Regions from separate parts of the Micromonospora yongxingensis genome, predicted to be linked through region 2. Evidence: riboswitches for the same ligand, from Rfam matches in the RefSeq annotation. Region 2 holds a riboswitch; each other region holds the start of a gene.

Region 1 (4,103 bases), on a different contig from region 2:
CCAGGTTGTACAGCTCGTCGAGCTCGTGCCGGCTCAGGGGCTGCCCGGGCACGTCGACGATCTCCTGCCGGGACCCGTCCCGACGGTCGTGCACGTACCCGCCGCTGCCCGAGTCGCGGACCACCACCTTGAGCTCCACGCCCTCGCTGACCAGCAGCGGCTCCAGCACCTGGCCGATCTCGCCGCCGAGCGCGGCGCAGAGCACCACGTCGACCCCGAGCGACAGCACCATGCGGGCCTGCCAGACGCCCTGCCCACCCGGGTGCAGGTGCAGCTCGGGCTGGTCGCTCGGCTGGTCGACGGTCACCGTCAGCTGCGGCGTGGGCGCGAAGACCATCACGTGCCCGCTCACCGGTCGTAGCCTTTCATGCATCCACCCTTCCGTCACAGCCGGTGATTTCCCATTAGCCGACCGTAGTGCGAACGGTGTGCGAAGGGCGGGACAACAGTGCGTGTCCGTCCGGGCGTTGCCAGCCCGACCGGCGTACGGGACGATCGGGCGACCATCGACGGCGGGAGACGGTGTGCTCAGGAGCGATACCTTCAGCTACACCGTTCAGGCCCGCTGCTCGACCGCCGACGCGGCGGCGCTGCTCAGTGACCTGACCCGGCAGGGCGAGCTGCATCCACTGATCATCCGGGTCCGCCGGCTGCCTCCCCGGCCCGGCGCCCAGGCCAGCTACGCGATCAGCGACCGGCTGGCGGCGGGGCCGGTGCGCTTCCGGACCACGTACCAGGCGGACGTGCTGATCAGCGAGGAAGACGAGATCGTCATGGTGGCCCGCCAGTGGCCGGCCACCACCGTGCGCAACCACACCCGGCTGCGCGCCGAGCCGGACGGCCTGGTCCGCATCGATGTCGAGATCACCCTGACCGCGCCCGCCCCGCTGTTCCGGTACGCGTTCCGCCAGGCCCGCGCGGCCCACCTGGCCCTGGCCACCCGACTCGGCGCGGTCCTGGACCGCCCCGACGTCCCCCCACCACCCACCTGACCAACTCCGCGCGTCCGCGCCGCGCCCCTGCCAGGGTCCCTCCACCCTGGATGTAGTGGCCTGCTGCGGCTCCGAGGTCACTACATCCTGGTTGCGGCGCGATCATGGCTGGCCGCGCCGGCGACGGTGGGCCGGCCGGCCGCTCGTCGCCCCCACGGTTTGTACGTCGAGAGCACCGTCGCGATGACCATCAGGCTGGTGGACACCGCCGGTGCGATCACCAGGTCGGCGCGGTCCTGAGCGGGCAGGGCGACGCCCAAGGCACCGGCGTGGCGCAGGTTCGGGGTGAGCAGGAACAGCACCAGTCCGACCATCACCGTGGTGATGACGAGCTTGGTCAGCACCCAGCGGTAGCGCAGCAGGCCCCACGGGGTGAGCAGCGCGCTGGCCACGCCGACCAGCCAGACCAGCACGCTCAGCGGCGCGAACAGCACGGTGCCGATCAGCGCGGCGACCGGGTAGACGACGGCCGGGTCGGCGCCACGCAGCGCCGCGACGCCGAGGGTGAGCAGCACCAGGTCGGCGCCGAGCCAGCCGAGCGAGGTGACCAGGTGCAGGGTGAGCAGCGCCTTGCGGGCGGGTGGCGGGAGTCGACGCATACGAGCGATGCTGCCGCCTGGTCCGGCCGTGGTCGTCCGACCGTCGGCGACATCCGGGGTACGCCCGCTGACGTACCCCGCCCGGTGCCTCCGTGTCAGGGGGCACCGGGCGGGTCGGGTCAGTACACCGACAGGTGCACGTGGTTGGTGTGGTCGCTGGACGGGTCGCCACCCGCTCCGCTGTACGACTTCCACCCGCTGCTGGGCAGCCAGATCTGCCGGTACCAGATCACGTACAGCACGGCGAGCCGGTCGGCGTTGCGGATGAAGTACGCGGCCAGGTTGTTGCCGTACGTCTTGTCGCCGCCGGTGGCGTCCCCGCCGAAGCCGCTCTTCTGTGCCGCGAAGTCGCAGGCACGGCCCTTGGGGTGTTCGCCGGAGCCGCCGGAGCGGTGGCAGGAGACGTACCGGGTGAAGCCGGCGGCCTTGGCCTGGTTGAGCGCGTGCAGGGTGCGCGGGGTGATGCAGCCGGTGGCCGGGGTGGGGTCGTTGACGCTGCACGACTCCGATGGCCAGGAGCCGTCGGAGTTGCGCGGCGCGGCCTGGGCGTTGGCGGCCGAGGTGCCCCGGTTGGAGCCGCCGCTGTCGGCGGTTGTCCGGGGCTTGGTGGTCGCCACCGTCAGGGCCCGTTCGGCCTGCTCCTTGCGCTTGGCCATCACGGTGACCTGCTTGCGCTGTTCGCGGATCTCGCCGTCGAGCGCGATCCGGGTGCGGTTGGCCTGGTCCTTGGTGGCGAGCAGGTCGCGCAGCACCCGGTCCTCGTTGGCGGCGACCGCGTCGAGCGCGGCGGCCCGGTCCATGAAGCCTTCCGGGGTGTTGCTGTTGAGCAGCGCCGACATCGTGCCGAGCCGGCCGGTGCGGTAGGCCACTCCGGCGATCTCGCCGACCTTGCCGCTGCGTTGGGTCAGCTCGGTCTCGGTGGCCTTGAGTTGGGTGGTGAGCTGCTGCTGGCGCTGTACGGAGGTGTCCAGGGCCCGCTTCGCGTCCAGGTAGCCCTTGCTGGCCGCCTCGAGTTGCGCCCGGAGTGCCGGGGTGCCGCCTTCCTCGTCGCCGTCGGGGGCCGCGGCCGCCTGCAGGTTGGTCGGGGGAGCGGCCGAGGCGGCGCCGGCCGGCAGTGCGACGCCGAGAGCGAGCATCGCGACGATCAGGGCCGCCAGTCGGGCGGCGGGTGGTCGTGCTGGTGCCACTACGCATGTCCTTCCGTCAGCCGCCGACCGGGTTAGCTGACGGGTTCGGGACGGAAGATCCCTACCGCTGACGCGGATGCACCCCAGGAACATGGTTCCCCGGTTCGCCCGCTCGGGCGATTAGGCGGCGACCGCCACCGGCGCCGTTAGGGCGCCGCCGGGTGGAGGCCGGGACCGAGCCTACCGGTGCCTCTGGGACCTGTGCAGCCGATGTGACGGACGGTGCGTGCGTCGTCACCAACAATTCGGACGAAGACGAAAAAACCTGGTGAAAGGTATTACCACTTGACCGAACCGCAGGCCCCGGGAGCGGCGCCGGGCTCGGTCTGCAACGTCGCGTGCTCGATCCGGAAGTCCTCGTGCAGGGCGGTACGCGCCGCGGTGAGCACCGCGCCGACGTCCGCGCCGGGGGCCATGGTCAGGTGTGCGGAGGCCACCTCCATGCCGGAGGTGAGCGTCCAGACGTGCAGGTCGTGCACCTCGACCACGCCGGGCACGGCGGCCAGCCGGTCGTGCACGGCGGTCACCTGGAGGTGTTCGGGTGCGGCCTGCACCAGAATGCGGACCGCGGCCCGCCCCAGCCGCCAGGTGCGCGGCAGGATGAACACGCCGATGGCGACCGCGACCAGAGGGTCCGCCCACCACCAGTCGGTGACCTGGATGAGCAGCGCCGCGCCGATCACGCCGAGCGAGCCGAGCAGGTCCCCGAGCACCTCCAGGTAGGCGCCCTGCAGGTTGATGCTCTCCCGGGCGCCCGCGCGGAGCAGGGTGAACGCCGCCAGGTTGGCGAGCAGGCCGAGCGTGGCGACCACGAGCATCGGGCCGGCCAGCACCTCGTGCGGGTCGCCGAACCGGCCGATGGCCTCGATCACGACGTAGACCGCCACGCCGGAGAGCAGGACGGCGTTGGCGAGCGCGGCGAGCACCTCGAGCCGGTAGAGCCCGAACGTGCGCTGCGGGTCGCCGGTGGCCCGCCGGGTGGCGGTGATGGCGGCGAGCGCCATGGCGATGCCGAGCACGTCGGTGAACATGTGCCCGGCGTCGGAGAGCAGGGCCAGCGAGCCGGTGTGGAAGGCGGCCACCGCTTCGACCACCATCAGGGTGGCGAGGAGCCCGAACGCCGTCCAGAGTCGGCCCCGGTGCTGGTGCGCGGCATTGGCGACCGACCCGTGGTGGTGGTCATGACCTGCGCCCACGAAACCACCCTCCGCCGTCCGCCGGGACCTGGTCAAATGTATGCTCACATCGCTATGTATGCAAGTGTAGTGCCGGCGACCGCCCGGCGCGGCTCACCGCCGCAGGTCAGCCGGTCGGGTCGATGGTGG
Region 2 (4,103 bases):
CACGCGCCCGCGGAGCTGGACGCCATCCTGGCCGGCCTGGTCGACCGGGTCACCCGACGGATGCGGGCCGCCGGGCGCTCCGGGCGCACGGTGGTGTTGCGGCTGCGCTTCGGCGACTACACGCGGGCGACCCGATCGCACACCGTGGGCAAGGCGACCGCGGACACCGGCCCGCTGCTCGCCGCCGCGCGGGCGCTGCTGCGGGCGGCCCTGCCCGAGATCGATCGTCGGGGCATCACGCTGGTCGGCGTCTCGGTGGGCAACCTGGACGACAACCCGGTCCAGCCGGAGCTGCCGTTCCACCGCGACCCCGGCGCCGAGCTGGATGCCGCGGTGGACGCGGTCCGTGACCGGTTCGGATCGGCGGCGCTGACCCGGGCGGTGCTGCTGGGCAGGGAGCCGGGCGTCGAGATGCCGCTGCTGCCGGACTGAGGAGGCACCAGGCGCAGCGGTGCACGTCACAGCGGTTGTGGGGTTTGAGGGCGGCGGGAGTGGTGACGTTGTGGGGATCAGCCTGACAGGGGGGACCACCATGTCCGACGACACCAGCAACCGTCCGAGCCGGCGTGCGCAGCGCCCCGCCGACGTGACCGACCCGCTGCTCTGGCAGCTCGCCATGGACGTGCTGAGCGCGCACGAGCCGGACGAGGACGGCGCCTGCCGCAATCTGCTCTGCGCCGGCCAGACGTGGCCGTGCGCTGCGCGTGGCAGTGCGGAACAGTCGCTCCGGCTGGCCCGTGGCGCGGCCGACACATCGTCCACAGTCACATCCGAGCAGGGCGAGGGGGAAACGCCCCGCGCCCAGCGGCCGGCGGAGGATGTTCCCGCCGCGCGGCGGGCCTGGTCTGGTTCGGAGTCGGCGCGTTCGCAGGCGGCCGTCGCGGCGGCCTGACGCCACCTGCTCGACACACGCCGGCGGGCGTCAGAGAGAGAGCCGCTGACCCGGGAAGATCAGACCCGGGTCGGCGCCGATCAGCTGCCGGTTGGCCTCGTACAGGGCCTGCCAGCCGCCGGACACCCGGTTGGTCTCGGCGATCTCCGAGAGGGTGTCGCCCGGCTTGACCAGGTACGTCTCGCCGCCCGTCACCGGCGCGGTGCGCTGGTGGTTGCGGGTCGCCGGCTGCTCGCCGCGCGACGACCGCTCCTTCGGCTTGGCCGTCGAGCCGGACTTCGAGGTCGGCTTCGAGGACTTCGCGGTGGACTTCGTCGACGACTTGCTGGCGGAGCCGCCGCCCGACGAGCCGCCCTTCTTGCCGCAGGTGGGCCAGGCGCCGATGCCCTGCCCGTCGAGCACCTTCTCGGCGATGGCGATCTGCTCGCCGCGGCTGGCCAGGTCGGCGCGGGCCGCGTACTTCTTGCCGCCGTAGCCGGCCCAGGTGCTCTGCGAGAACTGCAGCCCGCCGTAGTAGCCGTTGCCGGTGTTGATGTGCCAGTTGCCGCTGGACTCGCACTGGGCGATCGCGTCCCAGTTGACCCCGGCCTGGGCCGGTGCGGCCGGGCCGAAGAGGGCGACGGCGCCGGTGACCGCGCCGACGGCCAGGGTGCCGACGGCGACGCGGCGGGTGGTGACCCGTCGATGACGGGGGGTGTAGTCAGACGTCATGTGAGCTTCCTCCACGCCGGCGAGGTGAGCTGTCGGGTTCGGGCCGAGGAGCCCGGCCGCGCGGTGGCGGCTTCACCCCGAGGTGACGTGCACCGAGGAACGTTGGGTCCCCCGCTCCTGCCCGGGTGACTGGGTTCCGACGACCGGGGGCAGGATTTGGCGTTACCGGTCGCGGTGTCCGCTGTGGCGGACCCGACCGACGTTAGGCACGGTCGGTGACGGTCGCCCACCCCCTGTGAACTTCTTCACCGGCTCACGCGGGGAGTCCCGCGCAGCGGTTGCGGGCCGTCGGAGACTGTGCACCGACCATCGTGGACCGCTTCCGATCAGGGGGTGGTCAGGTCTCGTGGCGCAGCCAGGCCGCGATCCGGCCGAGCAGCTCGACATGCCCCGACGACTCGTACGACCGCACGTCGTGACCGAGGGCGCTGTAGACGATCCGGCTGGTCCCGGCGGTGCGTGCCCAGACGAGCGGGTGCGTGGCGCCGCCCTCGTCGTGCACGTAGAGGGGCACGATGTCGGCGCTCTCGACCAGCGCCAGGTCGGTGTAGCGCTCGTCGTGGACCTCGATGTCACCGAGGCCGATGGTGATCGGATGCTCGACGCGGGTACGCCGGATGCGGCTCGGGCCGATCGGAGGGTGGAAGGTCCGGCCGTGCTCCCACGCGGCGCCGATCGTCGACCGCCAGCGCGGCAGACCGGGGAAGGCCAGCGTGGCGCTGTGGGTGGCGAGCAGGCTGCCACCGCGGCCCAGGAAGCCGTCGAGGACGCGGGCGAAGTCCTCGTCCTCGCGGATCGGGGTCGACCGGTCGGCGCTGGCGTTGACCACCAGCAGGCGGGCACCGTCCAGGGCGGTGGTAAGCCGGTCGACGGATGTCACGGTCGTCACCGGGCCGCCGATCAGGTCGCCGATCGCGGCACTTGTCTCGGCCAGCCGGTGCCAGGGGTCGGCGTGCGGACCCTCCCCGCTGAAGATCACGGTGTCGTCAGGCATGACCTCTCCCGGTGCCGGACCGGCCGGCGGGGCCCCGCTGATCGGGCACCCGCCGGCCGGTGGGGTCGATCGGTTACAGGGTGCGGGCCAGCCGGTCGGCGAGCACCCGGGTGAACCGGGCGGGGTCGGTCAGCTCGCCGCCCTCGGCGAGCACCGCCAGGCCGTACAGCAGCTCGGCGGTCTCGGTCAGCGCCGCCGGGTCGGTGCCCTGCTCGTGGGCCTTGCGCAGCCCCGCGACCAGGGGGTGACCCGCGTTGATCTCCAGGATCCGCTTCGTGGTGGGAATCTCGTGCCCCATCGCCCGGTACATCTTCTCCAGGGTCGGGGTGAGATCGTGCGCGTCGCCGACCACGCAGGCCGGTGAGGTGGTCAGCCGCGACGAGAGGCGGACCTCGCGGACGCTGTCGGCCAGCGTGGTGCCCAGCCAGTCGAGCAGAGCGGCGAACTCCTGCCGCTGCTGCTCACGCTCGGCCTCGGCCTGCTGCTTCTCCTCGTCGCTGTCCAGGTCGACCTCGCCCTTGGCGATCGAGCGCAGCGGGCGGCCGTCGTACTGGCCGACCCGCTCGACCCACACCTCGTCGACCTGGTCGGTGAGCAGCAGCACCTCGTGGCCCTTGGCCCGGAACGCCTCGAGGTGCGGGGAGTTCTCGATGGTGGCGCGGGAGTCGCCGGTGGCGTACCAGATGTCGGTCTGGCCGTCCTTCATCCGTGCGACGTAACCGGCCAGGTCGGTCGGCTCGGCCGGGTCGTGGGTGGAGGCCACCGACAGGATCTCCAGCAGGGTGTCGCGGTTGTCGGTGTCGTCGATCAGCCCCTCCTTGACCACCGCGCCGAACTCGTTCCAGAAGGTGCGGTAGCGCTCGGGGTGGTTGGCCTTGAGGTCCTTGACCGTGGCGAGGATCTTCTTGACCAGGCGACGGCGGACGATCTGGATCTGCCGGTCCTGCTGGAGGATCTCGCGGGAGATGTTCAGCGACAGGTCGTGCGCGTCGACGACGCCCTTGACGAAGCGCAGGTAGGTGGGGACCAGCGCCTCGCAGTCGTCCATGATGAACACGCGCTTGACGTAGAGCTGGACACCACGGCGGCCCTGCGGTGCGAACAGGTCGAGCGGGGCGTGGCTGGGCAGGAACAGCAGCGCCTCGTACTCGAAGGTGCCCTCGCCCTTCATGTGCACGACCTCGAGCGGGTCGGCCCAGTCGTGGCTGACGTGCTTGTAGAACTCGTTGTACTCGGCGGCCTCGACCTCGTCGCGGGACCGCGCCCAGAGCGCCTTCATCGAGTTGAGGGTCTGCACCTCGCTCGTGGCGTCCGCGCCGTCGGCGCCGGGGCGCTCGACGGTCATGCGGATCGGCCAGGCGATGAAGTCGGAGTATCGCTTGACGATCTCCCGGATGGTCCACTCGGCCGTGTAGTCGTGCAGGTTGTCCTCGGCGTCGGCCGGCTTGAGGTGCAGGGTCACCGACGTGCCCTGCGGGGCCTCGTCGACCGTCTCGATCGAGTACG
Region 3 (4,103 bases), on a different contig from region 2:
TCAGCGGTGCCCCGCGCCACCCCAACCAGGACGCCGGGCACCGCGCTGCGGTCGCCGACGGACAGCACCCGTTCGCGGTGATCGTAGGCTGCTCCGACTCCCGGTTGGCCGCCGAGATCATCTTCGACCGGGGTCTGGGCGACCTCTTCGTGGTCCGCACGGCCGGGCACACGGCCGGCCCCGAGGTCCTGGGCAGCGTGGAGTACGCCGTGACCGTGCTCGGCACCCCGCTGGTGGTGGTGCTCGGCCACGACTCGTGCGGTGCGGTCCAGGCGGCCCGGGAAGCGGTCACCACCGGCACGTCGCCCCAGGGGCACCTGGGTGCCGTGGTCGACGCCGTGCTGCCCAGTCTTCGCCGCGCCGCCGCCGACGGGATCGACGACATCGACGGCATCGTCGACGTCCACATCGCACAGACCGTCGAGACGCTGCTGGCCCAGTCGCCCGTGCTGGCGGACGAGGTGGTGCGGGGCCGGTGCGCGGTCGTGGGGATGTCGTACCGGCTCGCCGCCGGAGCGGTGCGCCCGGTGACCGCGGTGCCGGCCGGCACCACGCCGCTCGACGTGCCGACCGCACCCGGTCCGGCCGCCGCCTGACGCGACGAGGGCCGCCCCGCGACGCGGGACGGCCCTTCGACGTTCTGCACGCGGGTCAGAGCATCGACATGTGTACGTGGTCGGTGTGGTTCGACGGCCCGCTGTACGACTTCCAGCCGGTCGCCGGGAACCAGATCTGCCGGTTCCAGATCACGTAGTAGATGCCGAGTCGGTCGGCGTTGCGGATGAGGAACGCGGCCACGTTGTTGCCGTACGTCCGGGTGTCCTCGTTGTGCCAGGGGCTGAAGCCGCTCTTCTGCAACGACCAGTCGCAGGCGCGACCCTTCGGGTGCTCCCACGGCCCGCCGGAGCGGTAGCAGCCGACGAACCGGTTGAAGCCGGCCCGCTTGACCTCCTTGTACGCGTGCAGCGTGCGCGGCGTGACGCAGCCGGAGGTGGTGGGGTCGTTCTCGCTGCACGACTCGGACTTCCAGTCACCGTCGGCGGTCCGGCCCGGGCCGAGCCGGGCGACCGGCGAGGTCGCCGACACCAGCCCGCCGGTGAAACCCTTCCCACCGACCAGGGCGAGCGCCTTGTCGGCGTCGCGCTTCTCCTTCGCCATGAGGGCCGTCTGCTTCTGCTGCTCGCGGACCTCCGCGTCGAGGGCCAGCTTGGCCTGCTCGGCGCGCGACTTCACCGCGTTGACCTCGGAGAGCTTCTTCTCGTTGACCATGTTCATCTCGTCGAGCACCGCCGCGCGCTGGACGAACGAGTCCGGGGCGTCGCTCTCCAGCAACATCGCGATGGCGCCGATCCGGCCGGTCCGGTACGACTGGGAGGCGATCTGCCCGACCTGGGGGGCCAGCGCCTCCAGCTCGGCATTGGCCTTGTCGACCTCCAGCGCCAGCTCCAGCTGCCGCTTCTTGGACTTGTCCAGTTTGGACTTGGCGGCTGAGTAGTCGCGGTTGGCCTTCTCGATGACGTCGTTGAGCAGCTTGGGCTCGCCGTCCTCCTCGTGCCCGGACGGGGTGGGCGTCGTCGGGGCGGCGTGGGCCGGGAGGGGGCCGGCGAGCACGGTCAGTGCGGCGATCACGGCCACCACGGGCGTCAACCAGCGGCGTAGGGGTGCCGTCACAGTATTCCCTTCCGTCGACCGCCGACCGGGTTAGCTGACGGGTTCGGGGCGGAAGTGGCCCCTACCGCTGACGCGGATTCACCCCACATACCTGGGTCCCCGGCTCGCCGGCTGGCGATTGGGCGGTGGCACCGCAGGCGCTGCGTCGCGCCTTCGGCGGTGACCGGCAGCGAGGTTACCCGAGAGGCGACCGGCTGAGCTACGTCCTGATGCCGACTAAAAGCGTCATTTCGCCATGGCGTTGAGTGACCAGTGACGCGGTTCTCAGGGCGGATGCCCCACCTCGTCACGCTGAGGAGTGTCACCATGCCGTATCCGTGCTCCTGTCGGGCTCGGGCCACCGGTCGGTGGCGGTGGATGGGGGTGTGGCCCCCGCCGGATCCGGTCCGGTCGGGTCCTGTCGACCCGTGCGGGGGGAGCTGAGTGCCGCCAGTGCCTCCGCGCGATCGGGCCTGGGTCGTCCGGCGGGCGGGTCGGCGACCGGGGTGTTACCGGCCGCGCCGGCCGCGGTCACCACGGCGGCCAGGCCGGTGGTCAGCGGTACGGCGGCGATCAGGCCGAGCGTGGCGACCGCGCTGCGGACGATCTCCTGTGCGAGGAACTCGCTGGTGAGGATCTGTTCGATCGGCCGCGTGTCGGCGGTCAGCAGGAGCAGCAGCGGCAGCGAGGCGCCCGCGTACGCCAGCACGATGGTGTTGACGGTGGAGGCGATGTGCGCCCGGCCCACCCGGGTGGCCGCCCGGTAGAGCTGCAACCGGGTCAGCCCCGGGTTGGCGTTCGCCAGCTCGGTGACGGTGGCCGCCTGGGTGACCGTCACGTCGTCGAGCACCCCGAGCGAGCCGATGATGATCCCGGCGAGCAGCAGGCCGTGCAGATCGACGTTGGCCTGGAACATCGACAGGGTGGTGGCGTCCTCGCTGCCGAAGCCGGTGAGGTGGGTGGCGGCGGTGGCGATGGTGGCGAGCACGCCGGTCAGCACCAGGCTGCCCAGGGTGCCGAGCACCGCGACCGAGGTCTGCGCGGTGACCCCGTGCGTCAGGTAGAGCACCACGAACATGATCAGGGCGGCACCGACCACCGCCACCAGCAGGGGTGATCGGCCGGCGCCGATCCCCGGCAGCACGAAGGTGAGCAGGATGGCGAAGCTGGCGGCCAGCCCGCCCAGCGCGGCCAGGCCCCGCCACCTGCCGAACGCGACGATCGCGGCGGCGAACACCACCGCCAGCCAGATCAGTGACGTGCCGCGCTGGTGCTCGGCGATGTTCCAACTGCTGGCGGTCGGATCGGTGGGATCGGTCAGCTCGACCAGGACGATCTCGTCGCCGACCTCGACGCGCGGTGCGCCCGGTCCGTCCGGCACCGGGGTCTGGACCTGCTGGCCGGCGGCCGGCCCGTCGGCCACCCGGATATCGACCGTGCCGCACGGCCCGTCCCCGACATCCGGGGTGCCCTCCGGGCCCGGTGCCGCCGGCGGGCACGGCTCGGTCACCACGCGGGTGACGGTGCCGTGGTAGCGCGGCACGTCGGTGCCGGCGGAGGTCTGCGGTGACCCGTCGCGTGGCCAGAGCACCACCGCGGCGAGCACGGTGGCGACGAAGAGCGGTACCACCGTCGCGATGAGGATCCGTCGCACCCGGGGCGGGGCGGACGGAGCCGAACGGCTGTGGTCGGAACCCAATGTGTGACTCCCAACGATCCGGTGCGGGGTACGTGCCGGCGGGCCGGTCGGTTCACCGTCGCCGCGGGAACGCGGCGACGGACACGACGGATCGCTGGAGCGCGACGGCCTGATCACCGACGGTGAGTGCCGGGCTCGGCCGGTTGGCGGCGACGCCATGTCTCGGCGACACCGATGCCCGACTGCGCGGCGAGGTCCGGAGGGCCATCGTGGGAGATGCTAACCAGCCCGACCCGTGGACGCAGGTCGTGGCGGAGTGTCGCGCGGTCGAACCGCCCGCGCGGCGGTGACCGGACCGGCATGTTGGAGTCATGTCCGCTCCGTCACCGCCCGACCCCGACCGCCACGGCGGCCACCGGCAGCACACCGACTCCGCCGGCCCGAAGGCGGACGCGGAGCACGACGGGCACGCCGGGCACGACAAGCACGCCGGGCACGACCCGGCGATGTTCCGCCGTCGGTTCTGGGTCTGCCTGGTGCTCACCGTGCCGGTGGTGCTGACGAGCCACCTGGTGCTGGACCGGATCGGCCTCCGGCTGGACGCTCCGGGGCGCTCCTGGGTCGGGCCGGTACTCGGATCGGTGGTGTTCTGGTGGGGCGGTTGGCCGTTCCTGGTCGGTGCTGTCCGCGAGGTGCGGGACCGCGCGCCGGGGATGATGCTGCTGGTCGCGATGGCGATATCCGTCGCCTACGCCGCGTCGCTGGCCACCAGCCTGGGTGCCTTCGACCTGGACTTCTGGTGGGAGCTGGCCGC

Evidence for each region. A riboswitch is a leader RNA that binds a small molecule or an ion and turns the genes downstream of it on or off. The one in region 2 is predicted to bind cyclic di-AMP.
Region 1: another riboswitch for cyclic di-AMP. It lies ahead of ACTWLT_RS16725 (coiled-coil domain-containing protein); the one in region 2 lies ahead of ACTWLT_RS27900 (transglycosylase family protein).
Region 3: another riboswitch for cyclic di-AMP. It lies ahead of ACTWLT_RS22015 (coiled-coil domain-containing protein); the one in region 2 lies ahead of ACTWLT_RS27900 (transglycosylase family protein).

Annotation. Positions count from the first base shown of each region.
Region 1 is NZ_JBQXEO010000012.1:102,523-106,625, reverse strand. Features, by position in the region: gene ACTWLT_RS16740 (PfkB family carbohydrate kinase) at 1-352, opposite strand, end outside; gene ACTWLT_RS16735 (SRPBCC family protein) at 525-992, shown strand; gene ACTWLT_RS16730 (hypothetical protein) at 1,073-1,591, opposite strand; gene ACTWLT_RS16725 (coiled-coil domain-containing protein) at 1,711-2,727, opposite strand; cyclic di-AMP (ydaO/yuaA leader) riboswitch at 2,784-2,915, opposite strand; gene ACTWLT_RS16720 (cation diffusion facilitator family transporter) at 3,057-3,974, opposite strand; gene ACTWLT_RS16715 (HelD family protein) at 4,081-4,103, opposite strand, start outside.
Region 2 is NZ_JBQXEO010000031.1:55,856-59,958, forward strand. Features, by position in the region: gene dinB (DNA polymerase IV) at 1-432, shown strand, start outside; gene ACTWLT_RS27895 (hypothetical protein) at 533-892, shown strand; gene ACTWLT_RS27900 (transglycosylase family protein) at 923-1,603, opposite strand; cyclic di-AMP (ydaO/yuaA leader) riboswitch at 1,604-1,775, opposite strand; gene ACTWLT_RS27905 (ThuA domain-containing protein) at 1,941-2,597, opposite strand; gene htpG (molecular chaperone HtpG) at 2,671-4,103, opposite strand, start outside.
Region 3 is NZ_JBQXEO010000019.1:67,935-72,037, forward strand. Features, by position in the region: gene ACTWLT_RS22010 (carbonic anhydrase) at 1-596, shown strand, start outside; gene ACTWLT_RS22015 (coiled-coil domain-containing protein) at 652-1,671, opposite strand; cyclic di-AMP (ydaO/yuaA leader) riboswitch at 1,675-1,806, opposite strand; gene ACTWLT_RS22020 (YibE/F family protein) at 1,973-3,349, opposite strand; gene ACTWLT_RS22025 (copper-translocating P-type ATPase) at 3,661-4,103, shown strand, end outside.